DNA from 2 places in the Streptomyces tirandamycinicus genome. Region 1 is predicted to be linked to the other one. Evidence: riboswitches for the same ligand, from Rfam matches in the RefSeq annotation. Region 1 holds a riboswitch; the other holds the start of a gene.
What was found. A riboswitch is a leader RNA that binds a small molecule or an ion and turns the genes downstream of it on or off. The one in region 1 is predicted to bind glycine.

Region 1 (5,994 bases):
GCGCTCTCCGGCCCGTCGTCAGGGCTGCTCGGCGAAGCCGATCCGGGTCAGCGCGGAGGCCGCGGCGCGGTCGAGCAGGGTCGCGGAGGCGCAGCCCGCGGGGAGGTGGCCGCGCTCGACGGCCCGGAGGATGCGGGAGACCGCTCGGCGGTGGCGCGCGAAGGCGTAGCCGGAGACGCCGCGGCCGCGCTCCCGCTGGCCCGCGCGGGCGGTCTCGGGTGTGACGTCCAGCAGGAGCAGATGGAGCTCGCAGCCCCGCCTGCGTGCCTCGCGGGCCAGCCAGCGGCGGACCCACGACTGGGTACCGCAGTCGTGCACGATCACGCTCTCCCCGGAGCGCAGCGCCCGCCGCAGCCCCGCGTAGTGGGCGAGGCGCACGAGCGGGCGGTAGACGGCGTACGGCACGGCGCGGGGCATCCGCCGGTCCCAGCGGTCCCGGGTGTCCTGGGAGTCGATCCCGCCGCCCTCGGCCGCCCGCCGGATGAGCGTGGACTTGCCGCTGCCGGGCAGCCCGGAGATCACGACCAGGTCGCCGCGGCGGAAGGCCAGGGCGCGCGGGCCGTGCCCCTGCCGTTCCCGCAGGTCGCGTACGAGGGGCGGGGCCGTGGTGAGGCCGATCGGCAGGCCGCGCCCGGCGGCCCCGGCGGCTCGCGCGGGGAATCGGGGCCGTGCGGGCACCCCTGCGGTCGCCGGATACGCACCGGGCTGCTGCAACGTCATCAGCTCACTCTCCCCCTGTCGGGTCTCCAGACCCTGCCCAAGAAGCCTAAAGAAAAGGTAATGGCCACCAAGTGATTTGCCGACGCGAGCACCCGTGCAATGATGTCCGCGCAAACTGCATACCGGCCGCTTGAATCCGCGCGGGAGAGTCCCGGCCACTCTGTGGGCCGGGCGCCGAAGGAGCAAGTCCCTCCCTTGAATCTCTCAGGCCCCGTACCGCGCGCGACGAGGCAGATCTGAAAAGCGGACCGCAGCTCCTGCGGTTCCACCCAAGGTGCAAGTCACGCCCTCCGCGTACGTCGGCTACGTGTGGTCGTGACGAACCTCTCAGGTTTCGATGACAGATGGGGAGGATCGTCCTCGCCAGTCATGCCCTGGGAGCCCCATCCATGAGCAACGCCCCCCGTCTCACCGCCCTCGACGCCCTGCATCGCTCGCTGGGCGCGACCATGACCGATTTTGCGGGCTGGGACATGCCGCTGCGGTATACGAGCGAGCGCGACGAGCACCACGCCGTCCGGACGAAGGCCGGTCTCTTCGACCTCTCCCACATGGGCGAGATCAGCGTCACCGGGCCGCAGGCCGCCGCGCTGCTGGACTACGCGCTGGTCGGCAACATCGGCGGCGTCGCCACCGGCCGCGCCCGCTACACGATGATCTGCCGGGAGGACGGCGGCATCCTCGACGACCTGATCGTCTACCGCCTCGGCGACACGGAGTACATGGTCGTCGCCAACGCCTCCAACGCGCAGACCGTCCTCGACGCCCTCACGGAGCGTGCCGAGGGCTTCGACGCCGCCGTACGCGACGACCGTGACGCATATGCGCTCATCGCCGTACAGGGCCCCGCGTCACCGGGCATCCTCGGCTCGCTCACCGACGCCGACCTGGACGGACTGAAGTACTACGCCGGCCTCCCCGGCACCGTCGCCGGCGTCCCGGCGCTGATCGCCCGCACCGGCTACACCGGCGAGGACGGATTCGAACTGTTCGTCGAGCCCCGGCACGCGGAGACGCTGTGGCAGGCGCTGACCGAGGCCGGCGCCCCGGCCGGGCTGGTGCCCTGCGGCCTGTCCTGCCGCGACACGCTGCGCCTGGAGGCGGGCATGCCGCTGTACGGGCACGAGCTGACCACGTCGCTCACCCCCTTCGACGCCGGTCTCGGCCGGGTCGTGAAGTTCGAGAAGGAGGGCGACTTCGTCGGCCGCAAGGCCCTGGAGGCCGCCGCGGAGCGTGCCGCCACGAACCCGCCCCGCAAGCTGGTCGGCCTGGTCGCCCAGGGCCGCCGGGTGCCGCGGGCCGGGATGTCCGTGGTCGCCGGTGGCGAGGCCGTCGGCGAGGTGACCTCCGGCGCCCCTTCGCCGACCCTGGGCAAGCCGCTCGCCATGGCCTACGTGGACGCCGCGCACGCCGCGCCCGGCACCGAGGGCGTCGGCGTCGACATCCGCGGTACCCATGAGCCGTACGAAGTCGTGGCGCTCCCCTTCTACAAGCGCCAGAAGTAGCCACTCCGGCATCCCCCATCAGCAGCACGTCCCCGCGTACAGGAGAATTCAGGTCATGAGCAACCCCCAGCAGCTGCGGTACAGCAAGGAGCACGAGTGGCTGTCGGCCGCCGAGGACGGCGTCTCGACGGTCGGCATCACGGAGCACGCGGCGAACGCCCTGGGCGACGTCGTGTACGTCCAGCTCCCGGAGGTCGGCGACACGGTGACCGCGGGCGAGACCTGCGGCGAGCTGGAGTCGACCAAGTCGGTCAGCGATCTGTACTCCCCGGTGACGGGTGAGGTCGTCGAGGCCAACCAGGACGTCGTGGACGACCCGTCGCTGGTGAACTCCGCCCCCTTCGAGCGCGGCTGGCTGTTCAAGGTGCGGGTCGCACAGGAGCCGGAGGACCTGCTCTCCGCCGCCGAGTACACCGACTTCGCCAGCTGAGCAGGACCCGACCCTAGGGATAGCAAGATGTCGCTTCTCAACACCCCTCTCCACGAGCTCGACCCGGATGTCGCCGCCGCCGTCGACGCCGAGCTCCACCGCCAGCAGTCCACCCTGGAAATGATCGCGTCGGAGAACTTCGCCCCGGTCGCGGTCATGGAGGCGCAGGGCTCCGTCCTGACCAACAAGTACGCCGAGGGCTACCCCGGCCGCCGCTACTACGGCGGCTGCGAGCACGTCGACGTGGTCGAGCAGATCGCCATCGACCGCATCAAGGAGCTGTTCGGCGCCGAGCACGCGAACGTGCAGCCGCACTCGGGCGCCCAGGCCAACGCGGCGGCGATGTTCGCCCTGCTGAAGCCGGGCGACACGATCATGGGCCTGAACCTCGCGCACGGCGGGCACCTGACCCACGGCATGAAGATCAACTTCTCCGGCAAGCTCTACAACGTGGTCGCCTACCACGTCGACGACGCCACCGGCCAGGTCGACATGGCCGAGGTGGAGCGGCTCGCCAAGGAGTCCAAGCCGAGGCTGATCGTCGCCGGCTGGTCGGCGTACCCGCGTCAGCTGGACTTCGCCGCGTTCCGCCGGATCGCGGACGAGGTCGGCGCGTACCTGATGGTCGACATGGCCCACTTCGCGGGCCTGGTGGCCGCCGGGCTGCACCCGAACCCGGTGCCGCACGCCCATGTCGTGACCACGACCACCCACAAGACGCTCGGCGGGCCGCGCGGCGGAGTGATCCTCTGCACCGCCGAGCTCGCCAAGAAGATCAACTCCGCGGTCTTCCCCGGCCAGCAGGGCGGCCCGCTGGAGCATGTGATCGCCGCCAAGGCGGTCTCCTTCAAGGTCGCGGCCTCGGAGGAGTTCAAGGAGCGCCAGCAGCGCACCCTGGACGGCGCGAAGATCATCGCCGAGCGCCTGGTCCAGGACGACGTCAGGCAGGCCGGGGTCTCCGTGCTGTCCGGCGGCACGGACGTGCACCTGGTGCTGGTGGACCTGCGGCACTCGGAGCTGGACGGCCAGCAGGCCGAGGACCGGCTCCACGAGGTCGGCATCACCGTCAACCGCAACGCCGTCCCGAACGACCCGCGCCCCCCGATGGTCACCTCCGGCCTGCGGATCGGTACCCCGGCGCTCGCCACCCGCGGCTTCCAGGCCGAGGACTTCCGCGAGGTCGCCGACGTCATCGCCGAGGTGCTCAAGCCCTCGTACGATGCGCAGGCCCTCAAGGGACGCGTCTCGGCACTCGCCGCGAAGCACCCCCTTTACCCTGGTCTGTAAGCAGACCTGAGCGCGACCGGCGGGGCACCGCGCACACCGGACGGTGCGTGCGGTGCCCCGCACCGTGCACCCGGCGCGCACCCCCGCGCCTCCCTGCCCCGGCCCCACGGCCGGGGGTCCGGCCCGCGGCGCAGCCGCACTGGGACACCGCGTCCCCCGGGAAAGCACAGCCATCCCACAAGGAGTACCACCCGTGGCCATCTCGGTCTTCGACCTGTTCTCGATCGGCATCGGGCCGTCCAGCTCCCACACCGTCGGCCCGATGAGGGCGGCGGGCATGTTCGCCCGCCGGCTCAAGAACGAGGGCGTGCTGGCCCACACCGCGGCGATACGCGCGGAGCTGTACGGCTCCCTCGGTGCGACCGGGCACGGCCACGGCACCCCCAAGGCCGTCCTGCTGGGCCTGGAGGGCAGCTCGCCCCGCACGGTCGACGTCGAGACCGCCGACGACGAGGTCGAGCGGATCAAGAGCGACCGGCGGATCAGGCTCCTCGGCGCGCACGAGATCGCCTTCGACTTCGACCGGGACCTGGTCCTGCACCGCCGCAAGGCGCTCCCGTACCACGCGAACGGCATGACCCTGTGGGCGTACGACGCCGAGGGCGGCACGCTGCTGGAGAAGACGTACTACTCGGTGGGCGGCGGCTTCGTCGTCGACGAGGACGCGGTGGCCGGGGAGAACCCGATCGTGCCGGACGACACCGTGCTGAAGTACCCCTTCCGCACCGGCGACGAGCTGCTTCGGCTGTCCCGCGAGACGGGACTGTCGATCTCCTCGCTGATGATGGAGAACGAGAAGGCCTGGCGGACCGAGGACGAGATCCGCGACGGGCTGCTGGACATCTGGCGGGTCATGCAGGCCTGCGTCTCGCGCGGCATGTCCCGCGAGGGCATCCTCCCGGGCGGGCTCAAGGTCCGCCGCCGCGCCGCCAACACAGCGCGCAAGCTGCGCTCCGAGGGCGACCCGCAGGCGCTGGCGATGGAGTGGATCACGCTCTACGCGATGGCCGTCAACGAGGAGAACGCGGCGGGCGGCCGTGTCGTGACCGCCCCCACGAACGGCGCGGCGGGCATCATCCCGGCGGTCCTCCACTACTACATGAACTTCGTGCCGGGAGCCGACGAGGAAGGCGTGATCCGCTTCCTGCTCGCGGCCGGCGCGATCGGCATGCTCTTCAAGGAGAACGCCTCGATCTCGGGCGCCGAGGTCGGCTGCCAGGGCGAGGTCGGCTCGGCCTGCTCGATGGCGGCGGGCGCGCTCGCCGAGGTGATGGGCGGCTCCCCGGAACAGGTCGAGAACGCCGCCGAGATCGGCATGGAGCACAACCTGGGCCTCACCTGCGACCCGGTCGGCGGGCTCGTCCAGATCCCATGCATCGAGCGCAACGGCATGGCCGCGGTGAAGGCCGTCACCGCCGCGCGGATGGCGCTGCGCGGCGACGGCAGCCACAAGGTCTCCCTCGACAAGGTCATCAAGACCATGAAGGACACCGGCGCGGACATGTCGGTGAAGTACAAGGAGACGGCGCGCGGCGGGCTGGCGGTCAACATCATCGAGTGCTGAGGCAAGGCCCTGACCAGTGCGTTCGTGTCTTTCAGCGCTGTCGGGGCCTTCTCCGCGCACGCGGTGGAAAGGTCCCTGGGACTCCCTGGGACGGACGTGAGAGTCCCTGGGAAACTGTTCGCCGATCGACGTCTGACCTGGGGTACATCCCACCTGCTCGACGACGGCCCCCTCCCCCAGCGCCCTTCGATCGGCTCTGCGGTGACGATCAGCCAAGGGCTGTCCCGCAATCACCGGCGCATCAGCGCGCGGCGTCAGATGGGGTGCATCGCAAGGCGGAGGGTCGTCCTCATACTGGGCGTATTCGGGCGATCCGACAACACAGCGAGGTGCCGCAGCTGTCGTCGTGCGCCCGCTGGGGATGGCGGGACAGCCCTTGGGCGATGTCTGCACGAAGGATCGGGCATGGTTAGCGACCCCCTCAATAACAAGAGTGTTGTTAAAGTAGATCCATGGCCACCTCCTCCGCTCCCGGCGAAGGCCCCGTC
Region 2 (5,994 bases), 2.4 Mb from region 1:
CTGGGCCCGCAGGGTGGTCTCGTCGCAGGAGACCGACACATGGTCGGCGTCGACGAGGCGCAGGTTGACGCCGCCCGCGCGGGCCGCGGCCACGACCTCGGCCGCCCGGCCCGGGACGCGGGCGGTCAGCGTGTCGAAGAAGGTGCCGTGCACCAGCCCGACGCCGCCGGCGCGCAGCCCCTCGGCGAGGATGGCGGCGTAGCGGTGGGTCCGGCGCGCGATGGTCCGCAGGCCCTCGGGGCCGTGGTAGACGGCGTACATCCCGGCCATGACGGCGAGGAGCACCTGGGCGGTGCAGATGTTGCTGGTGGCCTTCTCGCGGCGGATGTGCTGCTCGCGGGTCTGCAGCGCGAGGCGGTACGCCTTGTTGCCGTCGGCGTCGACGGACACGCCGACCAGCCGGCCGGGCAGGCTGCGGGCGTGCTTCTCCTGGACGGCCATGTAGCCGGCGTGCGGGCCGCCGAAGCCCATGGGGACGCCGAAGCGCTGGGTGGTGCCGACGGCGATGTCCGCGCCGAGCTCGCCGGGCGAGGTGAGCAGGGTCAGCGCCAGCAGGTCGGCGGCGACGGTGACGATCGCGCCGAGCTCGTGCGCCTGGTCGATGACCGGCTTGATGTCGCGGACGGCACCGGAGGCGCCCGGGTACTGGAGCAGGACGCCGAAGACGCCGCGCTCGGCGATCTCCGCGGGGATGCCTTCGCCGAGGTCGGCCACGACGACCTCGACGCCGGTCGGCTCGGCCCGGGTCTCGATCACGGCGATGGTCTGCGGCAGTGCGTCGGCGTCGACCAGGAAGACGCCGTTCTTGACCTTGCCGATGCGCCGGGACAGCGCCATGGCCTCCGCGGCTGCGGTGCCCTCGTCGAGCAGCGAGGCGCCGGAGGTGGGCAGCCCGGTCAGGTCGGCGACCATGGTCTGGAAGTTGAGCAGCGCCTCCAGACGGCCCTGCGAGATCTCCGGCTGGTACGGCGTGTACGCCGTGTACCAGGCCGGGTTCTCCATCACGTTCCGCAGGACGACCGGCGGGGTGAAGGTCCCGTAGTAGCCGAGGCCGATCATCGGGGCGAGCACCTGGTTGCGGTCGGCGAGGCCGCGCAGCTCGGCGAGCACCTCGGCCTCGGTACGGGCGCCGGGCAGCCCCAGGGCCCCGGCGCTCTTGATCACGTCCGGCACGGCGGCGGCGGTCAGCTCGTCCAGCGAGCCGTAGCCGACCTGCGCCAGCATCTTCGCCTGGGCCTCGGTGTCGGGGCCGATGTGGCGCTGCTCGAAGGGGGTGCCTCGCTCCAGTCGGGAGAGCGGAATGCGGTTGGCGGTCATTGCGGAGGCCTCCTGGTCGTGACGACCTGCGAGGGGCACCACGGCGCGGGTGCCCGGACGGCCTCCCCCTCTGTCATCTCAACCTGAGAGCTTCACCGGCGCGCCCTCGGGCGCGCCGGCTTTCACCGTCGGTGAGAGCGGATGCCGTCCGACGCCCGCCCTGCTTTCCAGAGTGACCTCGTCCGTGCGGTACAGGGGCCTGAGAGATTCCGGGGAGGATTTGCTCCTTCGGCGGCTCCGGCTTTCACCGGGGCGCTCTCCCGCACGGGGTCAGCAGCCGCTGCCAGCGTACCAGCGCGGTCTCACCGGGGACTTTCGAGTGGACGACGCCCGGGATGTGCACTTTCGTAGTGTGCAGCGAACCCGCGCGACCTGCTTGGAGGGACCGTGCAGACCGACATCGATCCGCGCAGCCTGATCGGCCGCAAGGCGTTCGACCGCAACGGCACCAGGATCGGGACCGTGGACGAGGTGTACCTCGACGACGCGACGGGCGTCCCCGAATGGGCGGCCGTACGGACCGGGCTGTTCAGCCGGGACGCGTTCGTCCCCCTCGAGCCCAGCGAGCTCGAGGGCGACGGCCTCCACATACCGTTCGAGCGCGCTCTGATCAAGGATGCGCCCGACTTCGGGGTCGGCCGCCATCTCTCCCCCGAGCAGGAGCTGCAGCTCTACCACCACTACGGTCTCGACCTGCCGTCACCGCCGGAGCGGCCCACCGCCTCGCCGGCCCCCGGCGGCGAGGGGGACGGCCCCGACTCGGGCACCGGGTCCGCCGGGGACCGCGGCCTCGGGCGGCCCGCGGGCCCTGACGACTGACCCTCCGGCGGCCGCACCAGCGGCAGCGGGTCCGAAGGCTCCAGACCGGGGTCGTCCACGGCGAACGTGCGCACCCGGCCCGGCAGGGCCGACCACGGTTCCTCGAAGCGGACGGTGACCCTCCCCAGTCCGCTGCCCTGCACCCATCCGGCGCCGTGGTCGGCATGCCGGACGTCCTGGCCGGCGGCCCAGCGCCGCACGGCACCCGGGGCGGCCTCCCGGTCCGGCGGCCGGTCCTCCGCCGGCGCCTGCCGCCGGGACGGCTCCGCCGCCGGGTCCCCCTCGGGCCGGTCCCCCGCCGCGGCCTGGGCGAAGAGATCCTCCTGCGTGTAGTCGGCGAGGCCGCTCACGCCCACGCCGAGCAGCCGCACCCCGCCCGTGGTGTCCACCGCGTCCAGCAGTCTCGTCGCCGCCTCCCGCACCACCGCGGGATCGTCGGTGGGCCCGCGCAGCGTCTCCGACCTGGTCAGCGTCGAGAAGTCGAACCGCCGCACCTTCAGCACGATCGTCCGCCCCGAGTGCCCGGAGGCGCGCAGCCGGTGCACACAGCGGTCCGCGAGCCGCTCCACCTCGGTCCGGATGCGGACCCGGTCGTGCAGGTCCACGTCGAAGGTGTCCTCCACCGACACGGACTTGGCGTCCCGCTCCGCGACCACCGGGCGGTCGTCCCGGCCCATCGCCATACGGAAGATCGCACCCCCGTGCGCCTTGCCCAGCAGCCTGACGAGCTCGTCCTCGCCCGCCTCGGCCAGATCCGCCACCGTGGTCATGCCCGCCCGCCGCAGATGCTCCCCCGTCGCCGGCCCCACCCCCGGCAGCGTCCGCACCGGCATCGGCCCCAGCAGCTCCCGCTCGGTGCCCGGCTCGATGAGCACCAGCCCGTCCGGCTTGGCCTGCTCGGAGGCGATCTTCGCCAGCATCTTGGATCCCGCCAGTCCCACCGAACCCGTCAGCCCGGTGGCCGCCAGGATGTCCCTGCGCAGCCGCTCACCGGCCTCCCGGGCCGAGCGGGAGTCGTCGGCCGCCCCACCCGCCTCCAGGTCCACGAAGGCCTCGTCCAGGCTCAGCGGCTCCACCAGCGGTGAGAGCAGGCCCAGCAGCTCCATCACCTGGTCGCTCACCGTCCGGTAGAGCGAGAAGCGCGGCACCAGGTAGGCGGCGTTCGGGCACAGCCTTCGCGCCTGCGCCATGGGCATCGCGGAGTGCACACCGAACCGTCTGGCCTCGTACGAGGCGGTGGCGACCACGCCGCGCGGCCCCAGACCGCCGACGACGACCGGCTTGCCGCGCAGACTCGGCTTCGCCGCCTGCTCCGCGGCGGCGAAGAACGCATCCATGTCCAGATGCAGGATGGTGGGCGCGGGTCTCACGGCTTCGATGCTGCCCTACCGCACCGACAATCGCCCGCACAGACGTACGAGCCGCTCGGAGGGTTCAGCCGGCGCGCTCGCGGCGGCGCCTGGCCAGCTCGTCGCCCGGGTCGTGGCCGATCAGCGTCTCACCGGTGTCGATACGCTCCCCGTGCAGCTGCGAGAGCGCCGCCTCGACGTCCCGCCACACCACCCCGACGGCGATCCCGAACACGCCCTGCCCGCCCTGGAGGAGGTCCACGACCTCGTCCGGCGACGAGCACTCGTACACCGTCGCGCCGTCGCTCATCAGGGTCATCCGCTCGAGGTCCGCGAAGCCGCGGGCCCGCAGATGCCGCACCGCCGCCCGGATGTTCTGCAGGGCGACCCCGGTGTCCAGGAAACGCTTGACGATCTTGAGGACGACGACGTCCCGAAAGCTGTAGAGCCGCTGGGTGCCCGAGCCGTGGGCGGGTCGCACACTGGGTTCGACCAGACCGGTGCGCGCCCAGTAGTCGAGCTGCCGGTAGGTGATGCCCGCCGCCGCGCACGCGGTAGGCCCCCGGTAGCCCACGGTCTCGGGCGTCGCATCGGCCGGCGCACCGTCGTGAAGCGCATACGTCAGGCCCTCCACGGGACCGCGCCCGTGCGAACCCGCTGCCGTACCGTCGCCGCTGCTTCTCACGCCGACCTCCGTCCTTGACCTGCCTTCTCGACGGTAGGGAGTCGCCCGGGGCGCGTCAACGATCGCCACACTCGGCACGCCGAGTGATAATCACCCTGAGAGTGGTTTTGCGTGCCCCATTTCGGGGAAATTGTGGCCGGATGGCCCGCGGAGTACCGTTTCGGCCACGCCCACGGTCCGGGCGCGACGCCGCGCGTGGGCACGGCTCGCGGCACCGGCCCACACGTCACTGGCTGCTGGAGCCGAAGTCCTCCGGCGAGATCTGGTCGAGGAACTCGCGGAACTTCTCGACCTCGTCCTCCTGCTCGTCCGGGATCGCGATGCCGGCGTCGTCCAGCACGCCGTCGCTGCCGTAGATCGGCGTACCGGTGCGCAGCGCCAGCGCTATGGCGTCGGACGGCCTGGCGCTGACCTCCACGCCACTGGCGAAGACCAGCTCCGCGTAGAAGACGCCCTCCCGCAGGTCGGTGATCCGCACCTCGGTGAGCTCCTGCCCGACGGCCTCCAGGACGTCCTTGAACAGGTCGTGGGTGAGCGGCCTGGCCGGTGCCATCCCCTGCTGCGCGAAGGCGATCGCGGTCGCCTCACCCGGTCCGATCCAGATGGGGAGGTACCGATCGCCTCCCACTTCGCGCAGGAGCACGATCGGCTGGTTGGAGGGCATTTCCACCCGGACACCCACAACGTCGAGCTCGTTCACACAGCAACCCTAGGACGTGCCCGGCAGGTTTGGGTAGTCGGGTTCCGCCGAGATCGGTGCGAGTCCGCCCCGCCTTCAGGGCAGACGTACCCCCAGCGCCGTCTGCACCAGCGCCGAGTGCAGCCTGACGGAGAGCGCCGCCAGCTCCTTCGCGGTCGCCTCGGCATGCGCTCTGGTCTGCGGGTTGCGGTGCCGGCGAAGCGGTGCGACCACTTGTTCGACCAGACCCGCCTCACGGTCGGCGGCAGCCTTCATCGCCCGCAGATGCCTCGGCTCCAGGCCGAATCTGCCCAGGTCGGCGATCAGTCTGGCCACCGTCACGGACTCGGCTTCGTAGGAGGAGTCCGCCGAAGGAGTGATCAGACCGTAGGCCTCCCACTCGCCGAGCTTCTCCTCGGTGACCTCCGCGGCCGCGAGCAGCTCCGACCGCCCTACGCGCGCCGCCGTGGGCCCTTCGGAGCGGCACTCGCCCGCCTCGCCGGATCCCACCGGCCCGCCCTGGGACGGGAGCGGGGGGCGTTCCCCCCGCGCCAGGGCGTCGAGGTGCTCGCGGATGACCTTCAGCGGCAGATAGTGGTCCCGCTGCATGCGGAGCACCTGCGCGAGCCGCTCGACGTCCCCGGGGCTGAACTTGCGGTAGCCGGACGGTGTGCGTTGCGGCTCGACGAGCCCCTCGGCCTCCAGAAAACGGATCTTGGAGATGGTGACTTCGGGAAACTCTTCCCGCAGCTGGTGCAGCACCGAACCGATGCTGACCAGCCGGTCGCCACCGGCGGTGCCGTGGCCGGCACCGCCCGCCGGAGTTCGCCGCATGGACGCCCCTGAGTCAGATGCCCCGCTGGTTCGCGTAGAAGACCAGCCGGTACTTGCCGATCTGAACTTCGTCACCGTTCGCCAGGACGACCGAGTCGATCGGCTCGCGGTTGACGTATGTGCCGTTGAGGCTGCCGACGTCCGTGACGGTGAAGGTGCCGTCGGCCGCCCTGCGGAACTCCACATGGCGGCGCGAGACGGTGAAGTCGTCCAGGAAGATGTCGCTCTGGGGGTGGCGGCCCGCCGTCGTCAGCTCGCTGTCCAGGAGGAAGCGGCTGCCCGCGTTCGGCCCGCGTCGCACCACGAGCAGG

Region 2: it holds a riboswitch for glycine, as region 1 does, so the genes downstream of both, gcvP (aminomethyl-transferring glycine dehydrogenase) here and gcvT (glycine cleavage system aminomethyltransferase GcvT) in region 1, are expected to answer to the same signal.

The regions. Positions count from the first base shown of each region.
Region 1 covers NZ_CP029188.1:4,835,146-4,841,139, reverse strand. The annotation lists gene DDW44_RS21460 (AAA family ATPase) at 19-720, opposite strand; glycine riboswitch at 852-949, shown strand; gene gcvT (glycine cleavage system aminomethyltransferase GcvT) at 1,110-2,225, shown strand; gene gcvH (glycine cleavage system protein GcvH) at 2,281-2,655, shown strand; gene glyA (serine hydroxymethyltransferase) at 2,683-3,942, shown strand; gene DDW44_RS21440 (L-serine ammonia-lyase) at 4,136-5,506, shown strand; gene DDW44_RS21435 (hypothetical protein) at 5,959-5,994, shown strand, end outside.
Region 2 covers NZ_CP029188.1:2,463,220-2,469,213, forward strand. The annotation lists gene gcvP (aminomethyl-transferring glycine dehydrogenase) at 1-1,317, opposite strand, end outside; glycine riboswitch at 1,495-1,590, opposite strand; partial or broken gene DDW44_RS33515 (PRC-barrel domain-containing protein) at 1,780-1,851, shown strand; gene DDW44_RS10885 (DNA polymerase IV) at 1,998-3,506, opposite strand; gene DDW44_RS10890 (MerR family transcriptional regulator) at 3,571-4,170, opposite strand; gene DDW44_RS10895 (bifunctional nuclease family protein) at 4,397-4,870, opposite strand; gene ftsR (transcriptional regulator FtsR) at 4,946-5,683, opposite strand; gene DDW44_RS10905 (FHA domain-containing protein) at 5,697-5,994, opposite strand, start outside.